Regions from separate parts of the Priestia sp. LL-8 genome, predicted to be linked through region 2. Evidence: riboswitches for the same ligand, from Rfam matches in the RefSeq annotation. Region 2 holds a riboswitch; each other region holds the start of a gene.

Region 1 (3,286 bases), 3.3 Mb from region 2:
AACAATTATGATAAAAAAGCAAGTGTCAAAATAGGAAAATAGTTGAGCATGTAAAACGAAGCGATAAGCTTATTAATTTGAAAGAAAGGCAAGGTATATAGCTTTATGTGGGAAATTATTGTAGCAATCATTTTAGGGATTGTAGAAGGTTTAACAGAGTTTGCTCCTGTTTCGTCAACTGGGCATATGATTATTGTGGATGACCTGTGGTTGAATTCAAAAGAATTATTTTCATCTCCAGTAGCTAATACATTTAAAATTGTTATTCAGCTAGGGTCGATCTTAGCAGTAGTTGTTATTTTTAAAGATCGTTTTATTAATTTATTAGGATTGGGAAAAAAACCAGCTGCTCCAATTGGACCGACAAATCGCTTGAATTTAATGCAGGTAATTGTTGGTCTGTTACCCGCAGGAGTGTTAGGACTTTTGTTTGATGATTACATTGATGAACATTTGTTTTCTTTAAATACGGTGCTAATTGGCTTAGTGGTTGGAGCTGTATTAATGATTCTAGCAGATTTGTTTGGACCTAAACGTCCGCGTGTAGAGACGGTGGACCAAATGTCTTATGGACAAGCACTAGGTATAGGACTGTTTCAATGTATTGCTCTTTGGCCAGGTTTTTCTCGTTCAGGCTCAACGATTTCAGGAGGGGTTCTTCTTGGAATGAGCCATAAGGCAGCCGCAGATTTTACATTTATTATGGCAGTGCCAATCATGGCAGGAGCAAGCGGACTTTCATTGATTAAAAACTGGCAGTACTTCACATCAGATGCACTACCGTTTTTTATTGCCGGTTTTATCAGCGCCTTTATTTTTGCGCTGGTATCCATTCGCTTTTTCCTAAAATTAATTAATCGCATCAAATTAGTGCCATTTGCAATTTATCGAATTGTTTTAGCAGCTATTCTATATTTTGTATTTTTATAAAATAAATACGCGTGTTCTTTAGTCCCTTAAACTTCTAATAGAGACTCAAAGAGCAAGAAAAAGCTATTGCAATGTTGCAATAGCTTTTTTGCATAAATATATATTATCGCCTTTTGAAAGCGTTTTATAAACATAGGTATTGACAAAACGTGTCGAAAAATAGTAAATTAATATTTGTGCAGTATAAAGTTAAGTAAAAGTAAGACTTCTGTTTAGTTTTATTGACTGTAAAAAACGTATGACAACGTATAGATCGTTTTAATTTTATAAAAACTGAATAATAAGCTTAATCGTATAGAGCGGGGGAATCATTATCGGCAGTAAAGCTGCCTTGGGGTGAATCCTTACAAAAGGTAGGAAACTCTCAATTCCGAATCCGACAGTTAACCCCGTTTGCTTTATTGAGAGAAAGAGCCCAAAATAGCGTAAGTAAAAGGCTGTTCTTTCTTAAGAATAGTCTTTTTTTGTTTTTTCAGAAAAGTATATACAAATGTCATACATCTTTGGGGAGGTACATCTATGAAAAAAATTCGTTTTGGTTTGGCTACGCAGATTTTTACCGGATTAATCCTCGGTGTTCTTGTAGGGGTAATTTGGTTTAACGATCCGCGTGTAGTAACATACCTACAGCCGCTAGGAGACTTATTTTTAAGATTAATTAAGATGATTGTTATTCCAATTGTTATCTCAAGCTTAGTCGTTGGGGTTGCAGGAGCAGGTAGCGGTAAACAGGTCGGGAAGCTCGGCGTTAAAACAATTCTCTATTTTGAAATTATTACGACTTTTGCAATTGTAATCGGTGTATTGATTGCTAATATTTTTCATCCTGGGCAAGGTGTAGACATTCAATCAGCACAGAAGAGTGATATTTCACAATACGTTGAAACATCCGAACAGCAAGAAGGAAAGTCAGTGGCTGAAACGTTCTTGCACATTGTTCCGACAAACTTCTTCCAATCAATTGTTGAAGGAGATATGCTAGCAATTATCTTCTTTACAGTGTTGTTTGCACTTGGAGTAGCAGCAATTGGGGAAAGAGGAAAGCCAGTTGTACAATTCTTCGACGGCGTTTCTCACGCAATGTTTCACGTGGTAAACCTTGTAATGAAAGTGGCTCCAATTGGTGTATTTGCTTTAATTGGTGTAACGGTTTCAAAATTTGGCTTAGATTCACTCCTTTCATTAGGAAAGCTTGTTATCTTAGTTTATTTAGCGTTAATTTTCTTCCTACTTGTTGTATTAGGAGGAATTGCTAAATGGGCAGGAATTAACATCTTCCACTTATTCCGCTATATGAAAGATGAACTGTTGTTAGCATACAGTACATCTAGTTCTGAGACAGTTCTTCCGCGTATCATGGAAAAACTTGAAAAGATGGGCTGTCCAAAAGCTATCGTATCGTTCGTTGTACCAATTGGTTATACATTTAACCTAGATGGTTCCGTTCTTTATCAAGCGATTGCAGCGTTATTCTTAGCGCAGGTGTATGGTATTGATTTAACGATCGTTCAACAGCTGACGCTCATTCTTGTATTGATGGTTACATCGAAAGGAATGGCTGCAGTGCCAGGAACATCATTTGTTGTATTACTGGCTACTCTTGGAACAATCGGTGTTCCCGCAGAAGGATTAGCCTTCATTGCTGGAGTAGACAGAATCATGGATATGGCACGTACGGTTGTTAACTTAGTAGGAAACACACTAGCAGCAATTGTAATGTCTAAATCCGAAGGCAAATTTGATCCTAAAAAAGGTACAGAGGTCATGAGGGCCGGCTAATTTATAAATTAAAAAGCTACTTATTCTATTCAAAAAATTAGAATAAGTAGCTTTTTTCATAATAATTCCTTTATTATTATGGGAATTGACCCTATAATATGTAACATCAGGTATAAAAATATCCAAATTTTATTCTTACATAAAGCAGTCACTGGTTCCTTTCTTTATCAGTAAATATAGAGATAGCTTAGCTAGTAGGGGGATAGTAGAGTATGTGGAAAAAGCGAATATGGGTCATCGCCTCGATAGTAATCGTATGTTTGTTAATCCCTTACAGTTTACCGATTGTGTTTGCTTTATTAACAGCATTAGCACTTGAGGGTATTGTTCAGAAATTGCATCAATCTTTTAAAATGAAGAGAGTCTATGCAGTGCTTACCACCTTCATTTTATATGTTGTTTCGCTGATACTTATTGGATTTTTTATTGTTCGGACAATCGTTACGCAAGTGGTTGCTCTTTCAAAAATAGCGCCTTCATTTGTAAAAGAAATCTATGAAACCGCGATTTACCCAACCATTATTAAGTGGAAGTACTATTCAAACGCTCTTCCTACAGAAGTGATTTCTTCTATCGA
Region 2 (3,286 bases):
AAACAAGCAGGTAAAAGAGCTTTCTGTTAATAGAGAGCTCTTTTACATTTTTAAGTAGACAGAAATGTCAGCACCTGATAAAATAAAATTGTAAAACTTTCATTATTCGGAAAATTTATACCCTCCAGCTTTGGAGGGTTATTTTTTATGCTGTTGGACGAATCCATGAGGCTGAGACAAAAATATTTTCGTTGAAGGGAGATCCGAACGGGTTTGGTTCTTGATGAAGAATCAAACTCATTCGGATTTTTTTATTGGCAGGGTGAACGGATGTCGTTATGTCTCAATCACTTTTTATCTTTTAAATGACTCAATAATGCAGGAGCCATCTCCACGTGAGAAAGGGCGATGTGTGAAATCGTTTTGGCATAAGGTGTAATTTTGTTAATAAATTGTTCGAGTACGTGCAGATGAGGAAGCTGAAGCTTTGTAATAAAGCAGGCTTGCCCGGCGATGCGTTCACAGAATAAAGCGTAGGGATACTGAGAAATAAATCGTTTAAAACGTTCGTGCTCTCCGTTTTTCATCGTTACTTCAATAAAACACGATACAGGCAGGTGCAGCTTTTCATAATCAATATCGATTGTATATCCTTTTATAACACCAAAGCTCTCTAGCTGTCTTACTCGCTCTGCCACCGAAGGAGCAGACAGGTTAATTTGTTTTCCTAGCTCTCGTAAGGAAAGGCGGCTGTTTTGCTGCAGCGCCTGCAAAATCGATAAATCAATTTCATCAATTTTCAATTGAAAACCTTCTTTCTCATTAACGTTTCATTTGATTAGTAATAGTAGATAAGATGTTTTATATGTAATCTAAAATCTCTATTTTTCTTACTATAATAATTAAAAAGGAGTGAGTGAAAAATGGCAAGAGTTTTATTAACAAACGAAGAGGGAACAAATTTTGAAAAAGCATTGAATTTAATTCCACATGTAAAAAGGTTGTATGATGAGCTTTACGACACGCTTTGGAACAGCGATATAGTAGAAAAAGAGACCAAGGAAAAAACTAGGCTTTATCTAGCAGGTGTTAACGGCTGTGAGACGTGTATGAGCATGTCATATGTAGGTGATAAGACGCTTAATCAAAAAGTGTTAAGAGAAAAAGAGCTGGAAGAAAAAGACCGGCTGCTGTTTCGATTTATTGATGTATACCGAGTGCGTCCAAGGGAGTTGACCGATGCTGATATGGATCAATTAAAGAAATTTTACAGTGATACGCAGCTGTTAGAGCTTTTGGCTGTTATTAATTTATTTGATCAATTTCACAAAATGATTGTCAGTTTAGATTTATATGATTTTTGCAGCTTGCAGGGCAAGTGAAGTCTTCGCTAAAAATATCTTGACAGACAAAATCCACAGGAGTAAGATAGCTTTCGTGAAGTGAAACGTATCATGAATCGAATCGATCATTCTAAAAAATAGATCATAGACATTTGAATAAAAATCGCTTAATCCATTACGGAGCGGAGGACCCATTATTTACGCACATATTGTGCTCCGGGGTGAATCCTTAAAAAGGTAGGGTTACTCTTAAAACCCGAACCCGACAGCTAACTTCGCAAGCGTTTTGAGGGGGAAGAGTGTGAAAAAACACAGGAGCCTTCCTGTGTTTTTTTGCGCTTTTTTTAAGAAAAAGATGTAATTTTTTAGAAAAAGTATAAGCTAAGAGAACACACAGCAGTTGAAGGAAGGAATAAATACATTATGAAAAAACAGTTTGCTGTATTAGGATTAGGTCGTTTTGGAGGCAGTTTGGTTGAAGAGTTTGCTAATCTGGATGTGGATGTGCTCGCTATTGACCGCAATCAGGAGGTAGTAAATAAATTTAGCAACTTAGCTACATATGTTGTGCAAGCAAACGCGATTGATGAAGCTAGCTTAAAGGGGCTAGGTATTCGCAATGTTGATCATGCTCTTATTTCGTTTGGAGACGATATCGAAGCAAGCGTGCTCGCAACGATGCTGTTAAAAGATATGGGCGTTAAGCAAGTATGGGTAAAAGCGGTGAATATGTATCATCAAAAAGTGCTGGAGAAAATAGGAGCGGATAAAGTCATTCATCCGGAGCGCGATATTGCTAAGCGGATTGCTCATCACGTGGTGTCAGAAAAAATTATTGACTATATTGAACTGTCTAAAGACTATAGTATTGTTGAAATTGTCGCTTCTAAGAAGCTTCATAATAAAACGCTTTTTGATTTAAATATTCGCGCAAAGTACGGCTGTAATATTATCGGCTTTCAGCGAAAAGACGGGGAAATGGTGATTTCGCCTACGGCGCATGAAACAATTGAACAAGGAGATATGCTTATTGTCATCGGACATAATCGCGATTTAAACCGTTTTGAAGAAGAAGGAGTTTAACACATGAAAAAACAAAATATTAAACTCACCCCTCCGCAGCTGTTGCTCTCTATTTTTGGTGGAGGAATTATTATTGGTGCTCTTCTATTGATGATGCCTTTTTCTACTACTGAGCCAATCCGGTGGGTAGACGCTCTTTTTACGTCAACTTCCGCTATGACAGTAACCGGCTTAGCCGTCGTAGATACAGGTACACGTTTTACCGTCATCGGTCAAACGATTATTATGCTGTTAATTCAAATAGGCGGTCTTGGCATTATGTCATTTGCCGTGCTGATTTTTATGATGCTCGGTAAAAAAATTGGATTTAAAGAGCGTATGCTCGTTCAGCAGGCGTTAAATCAGACGAGCGTCGGCGGAGTTGTCCTGCTAGTTAAAAGGCTGTTTATCTTTTCATTTTTAATTGAGTTTGTTGCGCTTATCTTTTTAGCGATACGCTGGGTTCCGGAATTCGGGTGGTCTAAGGGGCTATTCTTTAGCTTGTTTCATTCAATTTCGGCTTTTAATAACGCTGGGTTCGGACTACTGTCTGATAACTTAGTTCAGTATGTAGGAGATCCCATTATTAATATAACGATTTCTTTTTTGTTCATTATTGGTGGGTTAGGATTTACCGTTCTTGCTGATATGTGGGTGAAAAAATCGTATAAAAAACTAACGCTGCATTCAAAAATTATGATTATCAGCACGTTCGCCATTAACGTGACTGCTATGCTTTTTATTTTTTTCTTAGAGTACGGCAATTCGCATACGCTCGGAAATTTATCATTAGGAGACAAAGTATGGGCTTCTTATTTTCAAGCGGTAACAACAAGAACCGCTGGATTTAATACAATTGATTTAGCTCACCTGCATGACGCAACGGTCTTTTTAATGGTTTTGTTAATGTTCATTGGTGCAGGAAGTGCGTCAACAGGAGG
Region 3 (3,286 bases), 190 kb from region 2:
GATCAAAGGCCACATGCACTGCAATAACGGTATCGCCAATCGTTCGTGCATAATTTAATGAATTTTCTACTACCTTTGTCATTCCTGCTACAGGAACAATGACTACACTTCCTTCAAGCTTTCCAATCTTTTCTCCTTGCTTAATACGAAGCTGCTCTCCTACCGCTTCATAATGCGTATGAATGCGATGAAAAATATAAACGATAACCGGTAAGAAAACTAGCACAGACCATACTTGTGAAAACTTCGTTGTAAACAAAATGATTAACACAGTTAATGTAATAAGCGCACCAATTAAGTTAATGGTTAGCTTCCCTTGCCAGCCGGCCGGCTTTTCTCTAAGCCACTTGACAATCATTCCTGTTTGAGAAAGTGTAAATGGAATGAACACCCCGACTGCATAAAGAGGAATTAATTGCTCTGTCGCTCCTTTAAAAGCTACAATTAAGACAATAGAAGCAATTCCAAGGGTCACAATTCCATTTGAATACCCTAGTCTATCACCCCGAATTTGAAACATTCTCGGCATGTATTTATCAGACGATAAGTTGACAGCAAGCAAAGGAAAAGCTGAAAACCCTGTATTGGCTGCTAGCACTAGAATTAGAGCTGTTGTTCCTTGAATAAAGTAATAAAATCCATTGCGTCCAAACACACTCGATGCAATTTGTGATACAACAGTTTCATCTGCTTTTGGAGAAATGCCAAGCCAATAAGCTAAAAACGTGATCCCAGAAAATAAAACAGCTAGAATACCGCCCATCAGCATTAATGTATGAACAGCATTTTTTGCACCTGGCTCTTTAAAGTTAGGCACTGCATTTGAAATAGCTTCTACACCTGTCAATGCTGAACAGCCTGACGAAAAAGCTTTTAATAATAAAAACAAACTAATACCTGGCACTACTGTACCAAGAGACGTATGAAGCTCAGGTGAAACTTGACCTGTCGCTATTTTAAACAAGCCTACCGCTATTAACAAGATAAGAGCAATAACAAATAAATAAACCGGATAAGCTAATACAGAAGCGGATTCCGTTACGCCTCGTAAGTTTAAGACAGTAATCAAAATAACCAGCAAGCACGCAATTACTACATTGTAATGATGCAGCGTTGGAAAAGCCGAAGTTAAAGCATCGGTTCCTGCTGAAACACTCACGGCAACTGTTAATATATAATCTACCAGCAGTGATCCTCCAGCGATAAGCCCAGGATTTTCTCCTAAATTGGTTTTGGAAACAATATAAGCTCCTCCGCCTTGCGGATACGCATAAATAATTTGACGATATGAAAGAATTAAAGCCGTCAGCAGCACCAATACACCAATCGCAATTGGAATTGAATACCAATAAGCGAGGACACCGACTGTCGCAAGTACAATTAAAATTTGTTCTGTTCCATAAGCCACTGAAGATAAGGCATCTGATGATAAAATAGCAAGTGCTTTAAGCTTACTAAGCTTTTGATCACCTAACTCTTTTGTTTTAAGCGGCTTTCCAATCAATAATCTTTTGAGAACTGAATAGTTCACGTAATTTCCCTCCGATGATTGCTTAGCTACTATTTGCTTTTCGTTGCTAAGCTCAGTTACAAGTTCATGAATAAGTGATATTATTCCTAAAAAATGCCTTTTTATGTTAAAAAAGCGCACAAAAAAAACACTAAGGGTTCTCAGCGTTTTTACACAGCTTAAACCTCCTCTCTAAAACGCTTATGGGGTTAGCTGTCGGATTCGGGCTATGAGAGTAGCCCTACCTTTTAAAAAAGGATTCACCCCAAGTGACAATGCACAAATTTGGGTCCCCCACTTCTGACGAATTAAGCGATAACAGGTCAATATAATTTTCGGTTAAAGGGTATGATTGATAACAAGTTTCGTTCATAACTATCCTTTGTTCTTAGATAATATACTCCCGTACAAATGGTTTGTAAAGCATTATTTTACGTAAACCATAAAATAGTGCTTAAGGCGCTTTTAAGGGGAAAACAAAAGGCCTTCTGTCTGCTTACAGAAGACCTTCTTACGTTAACTTTTTGCTTTTAAAACGGCTGCTAGCTTGTTTTTCGTTTGAGGACCATAAATGCCATCTACATCATAAGGAAGATACACAAGCTGAAAACGTCTGACTGCATCTTTCGTTTGTACTCCATATATTCCGTCTACTGACCCTACTTTAAAATTAACCGCGTTTAATGCTCTTTGAAGCTGTTTCACAGCTTCTCCAGAATCGCCTTGTTTTAAAATTCCATTGGGAAGTGGATATTGTTCAGAAGGTGGTGTTGGAGTAGGTGTTGGTGAAGTTCCTGAAGGAATAACAATTGTTTTTCCAACCTGTAGTGTTAAAGGATCAGAAAGCCCTGTATTCGCTTCTTGAAGCTCCTGTACTGTTATGCCGTACTTCTGTGCAATACTGTACAGCGTATCTCCTTGCTTAATTGTATACGTTTTTTCACCTGGTTCAGAAGGTGATGGATTTGGTGTCGGTGTTGGAGATGGCGATGGATTTGGAACTGCACGACGAGGTAAATTTAAATATACGGCAATTCCTTTTGCATACGATTCACCCATGCTTTTTAAAAAAGCTTCATTTTGAAGAAGTGCTGCATCGGCGCTCCTATCAATAAAAGCTATTTCAGTTAGTACTGCAGGCATATTTGTTAAGCGAAGCACCGCATAATTGGCTGATTTTCGTCCGCGATTCGGATGATTATACGACAGCAGCGTTGCCTGTACTTGGCCGTGCACAATCGATTGAAACGTTTTACTAGCATTGCTAGCGCTTCTATAAACATAATCTTCGTATCCTGTCCCTCCACCGGCATTTACGTGAATAGACATAAATGCATCTGCACCCCACGAATTAGCTTGAGAAGCGCGCTGAGATAACGATAAAAAAGTATCTGTGGTACGGGTAGTTTTAATCGTAAAATCACTGTACGTGCTATTTAAATAGCTTATTAAATATTGTTGAATTTTCAAAACTAAGTTTTTTTCATACAGTCCGTTTGCTCCAACTGCTCCTGCATCTGCCCCACCATGTCCTGCATCAAGATAGATTTTTTTCATATTACTTGTCCCTCCTTATTGTTAACATATGCATGAGGGAAAAAAGTGCTACGTATACTAGCCTACTTAGTGAGAAATTACTAAAAAAGGAGATTGCGACATAACGAAATCACTTCAACCTAAAAACGAACAAATGGGATAAATGTGCTAGTATGGATGGCTTGTTACATCGCTGTTGATTTCCGTGCAAGGCTTCGCTTTCCGCGGGCGGCTGGTGAG

The links. A riboswitch is a leader RNA that binds a small molecule or an ion and turns the genes downstream of it on or off. The one in region 2 is predicted to bind cyclic di-AMP.
Region 1: linked by a shared signal. The riboswitch ahead of U9R83_RS02305 (cation:dicarboxylate symporter family transporter) and the one ahead of U9R83_RS19445 (potassium channel family protein) in region 2 are both predicted to bind cyclic di-AMP.
Region 3: linked by a shared signal. The riboswitch ahead of U9R83_RS20410 (APC family permease) and the one ahead of U9R83_RS19445 (potassium channel family protein) in region 2 are both predicted to bind cyclic di-AMP.

The regions. Positions count from the first base shown of each region.
Region 1 covers NZ_JAZAQH010000001.1:424,654-427,939, forward strand. Annotated here, with positions in the region: gene U9R83_RS02300 (undecaprenyl-diphosphate phosphatase) at 106-930, shown strand; cyclic di-AMP (ydaO/yuaA leader) riboswitch at 1,204-1,343, shown strand; gene U9R83_RS02305 (cation:dicarboxylate symporter family transporter) at 1,450-2,709, shown strand; gene ytvI (sporulation integral membrane protein YtvI) at 2,922-3,286, shown strand, end outside.
Region 2 covers NZ_JAZAQH010000001.1:3,706,026-3,709,311, reverse strand. Annotated here, with positions in the region: gene U9R83_RS19455 (Lrp/AsnC family transcriptional regulator) at 288-743, opposite strand; gene U9R83_RS19450 (hypothetical protein) at 864-1,322, shown strand; cyclic di-AMP (ydaO/yuaA leader) riboswitch at 1,438-1,582, shown strand; gene U9R83_RS19445 (potassium channel family protein) at 1,707-2,366, shown strand; gene U9R83_RS19440 (TrkH family potassium uptake protein) at 2,370-3,286, shown strand, end outside.
Region 3 covers NZ_JAZAQH010000001.1:3,892,877-3,896,162, forward strand. Annotated here, with positions in the region: gene U9R83_RS20410 (APC family permease) at 1-1,531, opposite strand, end outside; cyclic di-AMP (ydaO/yuaA leader) riboswitch at 1,694-1,835, opposite strand; gene U9R83_RS20415 (N-acetylmuramoyl-L-alanine amidase) at 2,027-3,067, opposite strand.